Regions from separate parts of the Actinoplanes sp. NPDC049599 genome, predicted to be linked through region 1. Evidence: riboswitches for the same ligand, from Rfam matches in the RefSeq annotation. Region 1 holds a riboswitch; each other region holds the start of a gene.
What was found. A riboswitch is a leader RNA that binds a small molecule or an ion and turns the genes downstream of it on or off. The one in region 1 is predicted to bind cyclic di-AMP.

Region 2: another riboswitch for cyclic di-AMP. It lies ahead of ACIBQZ_RS09355 (NlpC/P60 family protein); the one in region 1 lies ahead of ACIBQZ_RS00725 (coiled-coil domain-containing protein).
Region 3: another riboswitch for cyclic di-AMP. It lies ahead of ACIBQZ_RS17480 (hypothetical protein); the one in region 1 lies ahead of ACIBQZ_RS00725 (coiled-coil domain-containing protein).

What each region holds. Positions count from the first base shown of each region.
Region 1 covers NZ_JBITLX010000001.1:153,229-156,480, reverse strand. Annotated here, with positions in the region: gene ACIBQZ_RS00730 (ABC transporter ATP-binding protein) at 1-1, shown strand, start outside; gene ACIBQZ_RS00725 (coiled-coil domain-containing protein) at 19-1,110, opposite strand; cyclic di-AMP (ydaO/yuaA leader) riboswitch at 1,108-1,256, opposite strand; cyclic di-AMP (ydaO/yuaA leader) riboswitch at 1,533-1,670, shown strand; gene ACIBQZ_RS00720 (coiled-coil domain-containing protein) at 1,674-2,696, shown strand; gene ACIBQZ_RS00715 (glycoside hydrolase family 65 protein) at 2,759-3,252, opposite strand, start outside.
Region 2 covers NZ_JBITLX010000004.1:78,876-82,127, reverse strand. Annotated here, with positions in the region: gene ACIBQZ_RS09360 (RNA polymerase sigma factor RpoD/SigA) at 1-629, shown strand, start outside; gene ACIBQZ_RS09355 (NlpC/P60 family protein) at 705-1,631, opposite strand; cyclic di-AMP (ydaO/yuaA leader) riboswitch at 1,679-1,812, opposite strand; gene ACIBQZ_RS09350 (DUF3817 domain-containing protein) at 2,022-2,348, opposite strand; gene ACIBQZ_RS09345 (hypothetical protein) at 2,377-2,814, opposite strand; gene ACIBQZ_RS09340 (DUF1360 domain-containing protein) at 2,923-3,252, shown strand, end outside.
Region 3 covers NZ_JBITLX010000008.1:183,722-186,973, forward strand. Annotated here, with positions in the region: gene ACIBQZ_RS17475 (hypothetical protein) at 1-308, opposite strand, end outside; gene ACIBQZ_RS17480 (hypothetical protein) at 519-1,280, opposite strand; cyclic di-AMP (ydaO/yuaA leader) riboswitch at 1,689-1,856, opposite strand; gene ACIBQZ_RS17485 (GntR family transcriptional regulator) at 2,264-2,995, opposite strand.

The DNA.
Region 1 (3,252 bases):
GGCCCCGCACTCCCGGTGTCAGCGCATCGACAGGTGCACGTGGTTGGTGTGATCGCTCGACGGATCGCCGCCGGCCCCGGAGTACGACTTCCAGCCACTGCTGGGCAGCCAGATCCGGCGGAACCAGATGACATAGAGCACGCCGAGCCGGCTCGCGTTGTTGATGAAGTAGGTCGACAGCCGGTTGCCGTAGGTCCGGCTGGCACCGGTCGCGTCGCCGCCGAAGCCGTTCTTGTCGGCCGCGAAGTCGCAAGCCTTGCCCTTCGGGTGCTCACCGCTGTTCTGCTGACGGAAGCACGAGACGAAACGGGTGAAACCGTCCTTCTTCGCTTCCTTCATCGCGTGCAGCGTGCGCGGCGAGATGCAGCCCGACGTGGTCGGGTCGTTGAGGCTGCACGACTCGCTCGGCAGCGAGCCGTCCGAGTTGCGGGGCGCGGCCGCGGCCTGGGAGCTGCTGCCACCGCCGCTTGATTCGCCGCCGGACGACGAGGAGTCGCTCGACTCGCCGCTCGACCCGCTCGCGGCGTTGGCGGCCTTGAGGGCACCCTCCGCCTGATTCTTGCGCTTGGCCATGACGGTGAGCTGACGCTGCTGGTCCCGGACGGCGGCGTCGATCGCGACCTTCGCCTGCTCCTGCTGGACCTTGGCGTCCTTGAGATCGCGCACCGCGCGGTCCTGCTTGACGGCGATCGTCTCCAGGGTCCGCGCCCGGTCCAGCATGCTGCCGGTGGAGTCGGCGGTGATCAGCGCCGTCATCGGCCCGAGCCGGCCGGTGCGGTAGGACTGCTGGACGATCTCGTCCAGGGCCGCCTGCTTGGGACCGAGCTCGGTGTCGATCTCCTTGAGCTTGGCGGTGAGCTGCTGCTGGCGCTTCTTGGAGCGCTCCAGCGCCTCCTTGGCCTCGACGAAGCCCTTGGACGCCGCCTCGAGCTGCTGGATGAGGGATTTCGAGCCGCCCTCGCCGTCGTCGCCCGAGTCGCCCGGCGCGGCGAGCGGACGGGGAGCGGCGGAGGCGGAGGTCGGGGCGGCGAGGGCCAGCCCCGTGGTGGCGACGAGCGCCGCGAGCACGGTCGCTAATCGCCGGCGGGCAGGATTGAGCCTCACGAACATTCCTTCCGTCGGCCGCCGACCGAGTTAGCTGACGGGTTCGGGACGGAAGTGATCCCTACCGATCCGCGCGGCGCACGGATCGGATTCACCCCATTACTTCGGGTGGGTCCCCGGCTCGCCTTGCGGCGATTAGGCGGCGGTCTGCGCTGAGACCGTGACGAACACTACCCATCAATGCTAGGAATCGACAGTCGTCACACAGTGAGCAATCGACCGACCACTGCGGGTGAGGAATGCCGGAGAGAATGCAACGACTCACATTGATACGTCGTTACGGCCTATGAGCTGCGTTATTCCATCGAGTGGTAACGGAAAGTCGTTACCCGGTAACGGTTTTACCCCCGCGGCAGCACTGTCAGCGGGGCTGTTGTCAGGTAAGCTGGCCGCCGGTTACTGCCAGAAGGCGCTGCCCCCAAGGTGCCGGCAGCCCACCATCTAATCGTCGCGAGATGAGCCGGGGAACCACAGAAGTACCGGGGTGAATCCACGAGTCAGTGGTAGGGATCGCTTCCGTCCCGAACCCGTCAGCTAACCCGGCCGGTGGTCACGTGGAAGGATTCTGAATGACGGCAAGACCCCGCCGGTGGCTGATCCTCGCCCTGGCTCCGCTCGCCGCGGTCACGATGATGCTCTCCCCCGCATCCCCGGCGAACGCCGACCCCGACGACACCAAGAAGTCGTCAACCGCCGACGACGGCGACGACAATCCGCTGCTGAACGATGTGCTCGACTCCACCGGTCGGCGCTATCTGACGGCGAAGGCGGCGGTCAAGAAGTCCACCAAGACCCAGCTGGGCCTCGCCCTGCAGGTCAAGAACGCCGAGGCGAAGCGGGACCTGCTGCTGCCCGAGGTGGGCGCGGTCGCCGCGCAGCAGTACCGCACCGGCGGCATCTCCACGATGGGCTTCCTGCTCAACACCGACACCCCGGACGGCTTCCTGCGCAAGGCGGTCTCGCTCGAGGAGATCAACGCCCTCAACAACGGCAAGCTGCGCGAGCTCTACGCGGCCATCGACGAGGTGACTGCCACCAAGACCCGCCTCGACCAGGAGGTCCGGGCGCAGAAGCAGAACCTCGCGCTGATGGAGAAGCAGAAGGAGTCGGCCGAGAACGCGCTGGCCAAGGTCGGCGGCACCACCGTGACGGGCGGCTTCGTGCTCGCCAAGTCACCGGTGGCCGCACCGGCGCCACGCAACTCCGACGGGGAGTTCAGCCCGGAGTCGTGCAACGTCGACGACCCGACCACCGGCGGCTGCATCACCGGGCGCACGTTCCACATGTACAAGGAAGTGAAGAAGGCGAAGTTCAACCGATTCGTCGGTTGTCACCGCAACGGCGGGCCGTTCGAGCATCCCAAGGGACGCGCGTGTGACTGGTCACTGCAGAAGAGCGGCTTCGCACCCTGGCACAACCGGGACACCCGGGAGTACGGCAACAACCTGATGGCCTTCCTGGTGCGTAACGCCGACCGGCTCGGCATCCTCTACGTCATCTGGAACAAGCAGATCTGGTTCCCCGCCACCGGCTGGAAGTCGTACAGCGGTCCCAGCGACCACACGGACCACGTACACGTCTCGATGCTTTAGCGCGGCAGCGCGGAAAAGCCCCCGTCCTCCTCGCGGAGGACGGGGGCTTCGTCGTTTCCGGGTCAGACCCCGGTGGCCCGGCGGACCGGGGCCCGGCCGGCCGGCTGTCCGGGCGGCGGGCCGGTCGGCGCGGCCGGCGGGATCGCCAGCACCACCGGCTTCACCTGGGTGATGGTGACCTCCTTGCCGTGGTGCAGCAGGTCCAGGCGGGCCGAGCCGCCACCGTTGCGCAGCGAGTAGGTGACCTCCTCGGCCGTCACCTCCACCCGCAGGCGCAGGCCCCGCCAGAGCAGCGAGAACTCGAGCCCGTTGATCCGGCTCGGCAGCCGGGGCGCGAAGGAGAGCTGGCCGTTGAAGTCCCGCATGCCGCCCAGGCCCGCCACCAGGGCGATCCAGGAGCCGGCCAGCGACGCCACGTGCACGCCGTCGCGGGCGTTCTGGTGCAGGTCGTGCAGGTCCATCAGGGCGGCCTCGCCCAGGTAGTCGTGGGCCAGTTCGAGGAAGCCCACCTCGGCGGCCATGACGGCCTGGATGCAGGCCGACAGCGACGAGTCCC
Region 2 (3,252 bases), on a different contig from region 1:
TCGACCTCATCCAGGAGGGCAACACCGGCCTGGTCCGCGCCGTCGAGAAGTTCGACTACGAGCGCGGCTACAAGTTCTCGACCTACGCCACGTGGTGGGTCCGCCAGGCGATCAGCCGGGCGATCGCCCAGCAGGAACGCACCGTGCGCCTGCCCGTGCACCTGGTCGAGGACGTCAACCGGATGCGCAACGTCACCCGCCAGCTCGTCCGCGAGCTCGGCGCCGACCCGGAGCCCGCGCAGGTCGCGGCGGCCCTGGGCGTGACGGTGGAGCGCGTCACCGAACTGACCCGCTGGGCCCAGGACACCGTGTCGCTGGACACCCCGGTGGGCGACGACGGCGACACCAACCTCGGCGACCTGGTCGCCGACAGCGACGCGCCGTCGCCCGAGGAGATCGTGCTGACCGCCCTGGAGCGGCAGCGCATCGAGGGCCTGCTGAACCACCTCGACGACCGCTCGGCGGGCATCATGCGCGCCCGGTACGGCCTCGAGGACGGTCGTGAGCACTCGCTGACCGAGGTGGCGTCGCGCTTTTCGCTCTCCCGGGAGCGCATCCGCCAGCTCGAGATCCAGGCGCTCGGCCGGCTGCGCGAGCTGGCCCGGGCCGAGGGCCTGCAGGCCGCGTAACCCCCTCCCCTCGTTGCGAACGACAAGAAGGCCGGTGCCCCGAGGGGACACCGGCCTTCTGCTGTGCTCGGTGACTCAGGACACCCGGCCGTAGCCGTTGGGGGTCATGATGTCGATCGTCCGCTTCTTCACGGGCTGGCCCGCGCGGGAGGCGTCGATGATCTGGCCGCCGCCGACGTACAGGGCGACGTGCCCGTTGCTGCGGTAGAAGACCAGGTCGCCCGGTTTGAGGTCGGACCGGGAGATCCGGGTCGTGGCGCTGTACTGCGCCGCGGCGTTGTGCGGCAGGGACTTGCCGGCCGCGTTCCAGGCCGCGGAGGTCAGCCCCGAGCAGTCGTAACTGTTGGGCCCGCCGGAACCGTACTTGTACGGGAGGCCGATCGCGTTGTAGGCGAAGGTGACCGCCTTGCCGGCCGAGCCCGCGATGGACGGGATGTTGCCGGTGTACTTGCTGCCGGCCTCGGTGGGCGAGCCGTAGGCTGCGGTGCGCATCGCGTACAGCTTCTTGAGGTCGCCCTCGATCTTCTTCTTGCGACCGTCGAGCTCCTTGACCTCGGCGGTCTGCTTCGCCTGGGTCGCCTTGAGGGCGGCCTGCCGTTCGGCGAAGTTCTCCGTGGTCGCGCGGTACTCCGCGATGTCGCGGCCGCGGCTGCGGGAGATCTGCTCGAGGATGCTCATCCGGTCCATGAGGTTGTCCGCGCCCTCGAGCACGACGTTCATGGTGCCGACGTGGCCGGTCATGTACGCCGACGCCGCGATGCTGTCCATCTGCGTGCCGGCGGCCTCGAGCGCGGCCTTGGCCGGCGCCAGGGACTCGGCCAGCTTCTTCTCTTCGGCCTTGGTCTGCTTCAGGCTGATGCGCATCTTGTTGTACGACTCGACGACGTCCTCGAGCTGATCGGACGCCTTGTCGATCTTCTTCGTCAGCTCACTCTTCGACGGTTCCGCGTGCGCGGAGGTCGCGGCGCTGCCGGTGATCGCGATCGCCAGGGCGGCGACCACCAGCGCACGGAGTCTCGTGCGGGCGTGTGGCAACGGTATGTGGCCTTTCTTCCGCTGTGGCCGCCTACCGGGTTAGCTGACGGGTTCGGGCGGGAAGAAGGCCCTACCGCTGGTGCGGATTCACCCCGGTGCTGCTTCGGTGTGGTTCCCCGGTTCGTCGTGGCGGAGGCGGTGACCCTGGGGGATCGGGGTCGCGTTTTCCACCGGCGAGGATTCGGCGGCGTGGGCCGGCGCCACCGAGGGTGTGGCTGCGGACCGGACCAACCGCATTAACTTATCGGCGCTCGGCATTAACACAAGAGCCCGAAGAGTGACTTGCGCCAATGATCACAAATAAGAGAATGATCCCGATAACGGCAGGCAACAATTCCGCTTCGTAGAGTGACTTTTCTACTCTGCCATGGCCGGCGGGGGAGTGGCGGCCGCCGGGACCCACTTGCGCGTGACGACGCGCTCGGCCCAGAACGACAGGAACGGCACGGTGCCGGCCAGCATCACGAGCAGCATCCGGCCCAGCGGCCAGTGCGCGCGGCGGCTCAGGTCGAAGGTCGCCACCAGATAGACCATGTAGAGGAAACCGTGGAACGGGCCAACGGTGGCCACCACGGTGTCGTTGTCACCCAGGTACTTCAGCGGCATGCCGATGACGACCAGCGTGATCAGGACCACGCCGACGATCCAGGCGATGATCCGGTAGCGGGTCAGGGCTCCCTGCACGTTCCACGTCCTTCTGGTTCGGTGCTGCTCAACTGGCGCTGGTGCGCGGGCCGGGATAGTCGCTCGGCCGGGCGCCGGGGTGGGCGGCGAGCCAGCCCAGGTACTCGTTGTAGGCGGCCAGCTCGGGATCGTCGTCGACGGGCGCCGCGTTCGCCACCGGCACGCGCACCGGGCGCCGGACGGTCACCGGCGCGTCCTGCTGCGGCACGGCCGGGCGTTCCCCGGTCTCCGCGGCCGGCTCCGGCGGCGCGGGGCGGCGGGACCGGCGTTCCTGCTGCACCTCGCGGAACCAGATGAACACCACGAACAGCGCGAAAACCGGCCACTCGAAGGTGTAGCCCCAGCTGAGCGCGTTGCCCTCGGTGGCCCGGCTGAACTGCCACCAGCCCAGCGCGAGGAAGGCGGCCACGAGCACCAGCGCGAGGACGTGGCGCGCGATCCACGCGGGGGTCCACAGCCCTTTCATGTGCCTCAGCGTACCGGCGGGTTTGGTGGGAGGGCGCTCGGGCAACCGGTGCAGGCAAGCATCGAGCGATCCGGCTCACCCGGGACTTCTGAGAGGACCACCGACTTCATGATCTCCTCGGTACGCGGCCGGCTGAACCGGCTGCGACGCGACTACGCGCCCCACGAGCACCGGCCGCTGGACGGCTATGTGGCCACCATGGGCGCGTTCGGTGTGCTCGCCGGCAGCCTGGCCGCCGCGGCGCGGCTCAGCGGGCGGCCGGTGCCGGAGCGACCCGCCACCGCCGACATCGTGCTGATCTCCATCGCCACGCACAAGCTGAGCCGGCTGATCGCCAAGGACGCGATCACCAGCCCGCTGCGTGCGCCGTTCACCCGGTTCGCGGAGCCGGGCGGCAGCGGCGAGATCAACGAGGAGGTACGCGACCAGGGCAGCTCG
Region 3 (3,252 bases), on a different contig from region 1:
GTCAACGTCACGTCGGTGAACTCCACCAACGGCGGATAACCCGGCACCGTCGAGGTCGGCGGCACCGGCTGCTGCGCGGCTACGACCTTGACCTTGAGTTCCTTCGACGCACCGAACTTGCCCGCCTCCGGGTCCAGGTCGAGAACCTTGACCAGCCACACCCGCTCACCGGTCTCCTTGTCCCGCATCTGGTCATCGCCCTGGCCCCGCTTGTCGAAGTCCGTAGCCGGCTCCACGCCCAGGCACAGCGCACCATGCGGCGCGACGTACTCCCACGGCACCGGGATCTTGATCGAGCTGGGAATCATCAAATCTCCTGACCATCTAGCAAAGACGTCTACTCGTCTTATCAAGATGCCTCAGAGATCGATCGATCCGCAACTCTCATCGCCAAGCCACCCAGTGATGCATGTCACTCAACGGCTGCAGGGGGTCGTGACCGGCTGTTCGGCCGCGAGACGACCAGCGCGGACGGGATCCAGCCATCGCCGTGGCTATGTGTGGGAGCGCGCTGCCGACTAGTCCTCGGCGTAATTGCGCGCAATCAGAGTTTGTTTCGGCTTCCGCCGCCAAGGCATCCGCCGCTTCGGGGACACATCCAGGAAGGCGTCGATCGGCTCTTCTCCAGCCTCCTTGGTGAAGTTCGGCTCGAACTCGGCAAACGCGGTATCGGTCATGTCGGCCCTGACCACAAGCGGCGTGTTGGTCGATATTTCGTAGCCATTACCCATCGTGACGACCGCAAGGAGGAGAGTCTGCTTAACACCGTGGTCTCGCATCACACCGTTCAAGAAGCCTTTCATCTGCGTCCGTTCGTGCACCAAGATCGCTTCGTCGCCGGGCTCCAGTCGCTTTGGCAGAAGGTCTCCCCACTGACTTGCGGCAGGCTGCGGCTCGAATTGAAGCCCCGCCCCACCCATAGGTGACAGATACTCGCATCGGCGGATAGTCACGGCAGCACGGCCGCGGTTCTGCACGAAGACCGCGTTGACCGGCTGTTTCGTGTTGTCTCGCGGGTTGAGCTTCGATGCGCCCCTGCGCCTCCGGCTTGGCTTCGGGTCAGGGTGGGCTTTGTTGATCCGCATCACGCGCGTCGCACCGTTTGGAAACGTGACGTTGAGCTGGTCTTGTTGGTCATACACGTAACCCACACCCAGCCTCAGGGCGATGATCGGACCAGAGTGTCGCCAGCTACGAAGCGCCCAAACGATCGTCCACGCTAGCCCTGCGAGAGCAATGACGCCTGTGATGATCGCAAATACGACCTGCTCCTTGGACATAAGCACAATGTAGATGCCATGCGCACTGACGGCTATCACGTTCTCGGTGGCGTGAGGCCCTTGGGGTGTTTCTGTTTCCTCGGACGACGCCAGAGATACCGCCACCTAGAATGGCCAAGACAGAAAGACCCGGTAGCAACAGCCCACCGGGTCTCTCCCTGCCCTACCGCTGTGTCCCTTGATCACCGCCGCCCATGCGTGGCACGCGCGGTGCGCTACGGAGTCGATACCTCAGCGGAGTCCCGCCCAAAGTGCTCGCCAAGCTCGACACCTTCGTGACTGCGTCAGGATCGCTCACCTTAAGTGCAAGGTGATACACGACGCCCAGAGCAGCTATCTGAAATGCGAGCCGACAGAACGGGGTGGCGATGACGGCAGCAGCCGCCCAGACGGCCATGTGCATGGCCTCATCCCTCTCGGCACGCCTGCGAGGTTAGCTGTCGGGTTCGGGCGGGAAATGCCCGGCCACCGCTGGTGGCTTCACCCCGAGGTCTCGGCGGTACGCCGCGAACAGCGCTCCACCGTGAGACCGAATCTGGGTCCCCCGTCCCTGCCCCCGTGTGCCGTTTCTGAATCGCAATTGCGGATGAAGCGCCACCCGGACCGGGGCAGGGCTCGGCGTAGTCCGCGGTGGAGCGAGCGGCGAGCGGGCGCTCGCCGGCACCGTCTTTTCTACACGCCGAAAGCACCAGGTCCAAGAGGAATGAGAACCTGCTTGCAGGACGACGCCAGAGATACCCCACAGCCGCGACGGAGAGACGAGCTGGCGCCCATCGCGTCGGGCGTCCTCTCCGGCGTCAAGACTTCAGGCTGCGGGTCGCGAGGTAATAGATCGCGAAGAGAGGTCAAGTGCGGTCGCCCGAAGGCCGCGCCGTCGCCCCGGCACGGCCGCCAACAGAGTTGACGCCTCCCACCCAAGCCCGCCGGCCCGGCACGAGGCCGACGGAAGGGTACGTAGTTTGACGCGAACATAACCATTTGGCTCAGCGGAGAGGGAAGATGTCCTCCAGCTCGTGCCGACTGGCCGGGATCACGATGTCCACAGCTAGGAGCGGCAACGCGGCTGAGTCGCACACGGTCAGCAGGAGTGTGAGCAGGGCGTCTCGCTTGGGTAGCTCCAGAAGCTTTGCCTCTTGGGCTGTCGCTATGCGGGCAGAGACCCGTTCAACAACGTGGTCCAAGGTGATGCCCGCCCGGTCAGCCAGGTGCGACAGCACACCGCCGGTCAAAGGCTCTGGCGCAGCAACGTCCGAGTCGACGGCCAGGGCGGTCGGCACGTAGACCGTGGACAGCTCGACGGGTCCGACGCCGGCGACACGCATGAGGCGCCTGCGGGCGATGACGGTCGCGCCCTCGGGGAGTCGCAGTGCCGCCGCCGCGCGAGGTGGGGCGGCGACCTCGCCCGCGTTCAGGATGGTGACGTCACCGACCTCCGTGGCGTTCAGGAGGGCGGTTGTGTGCGCGGGGAGGGCGCGTGACTCGGTGACGGGCCGTTCGCGAACGGTCCGTCCTTTGCCGTGTTGGGCGTCAACCCAGCCTTGCTGGCGAAGGATTTCCATCGCCCGAACGACGGTGGGGCGGGAGACGCCGAACTCTTGGACGAGCTGCGATTCGCTGGGCAGCGTGCTGCCGATCGCGTAGGTGCCGTCCTGGATCCGCTGTTGGATCGCATTGATGATGGTGATGTATTTCGGTGGAGTGACCTCGATCGGCACCCGGCCCACCTGCCTGCGAAGTTGAAGAGACGACTGCTTGTCTTAGCAAGAGACTAGGTGGTGTCCCAAGGTTCTGTCGAGCCGGCCGCCGTGCCAGGTGGTACATCGAACTCTGCCCCGACCGCGCTCCGCGGATCCGCCGCAACGACGCGTTGGCCGTCGAGCGCGATGTCGTTGAGCAGGCTCGACACGGCTACACATGGCAGGACGTCCCCGCACTTGCACCGCAGGATTCGTCCGTCGCGGCGTACCTCGTT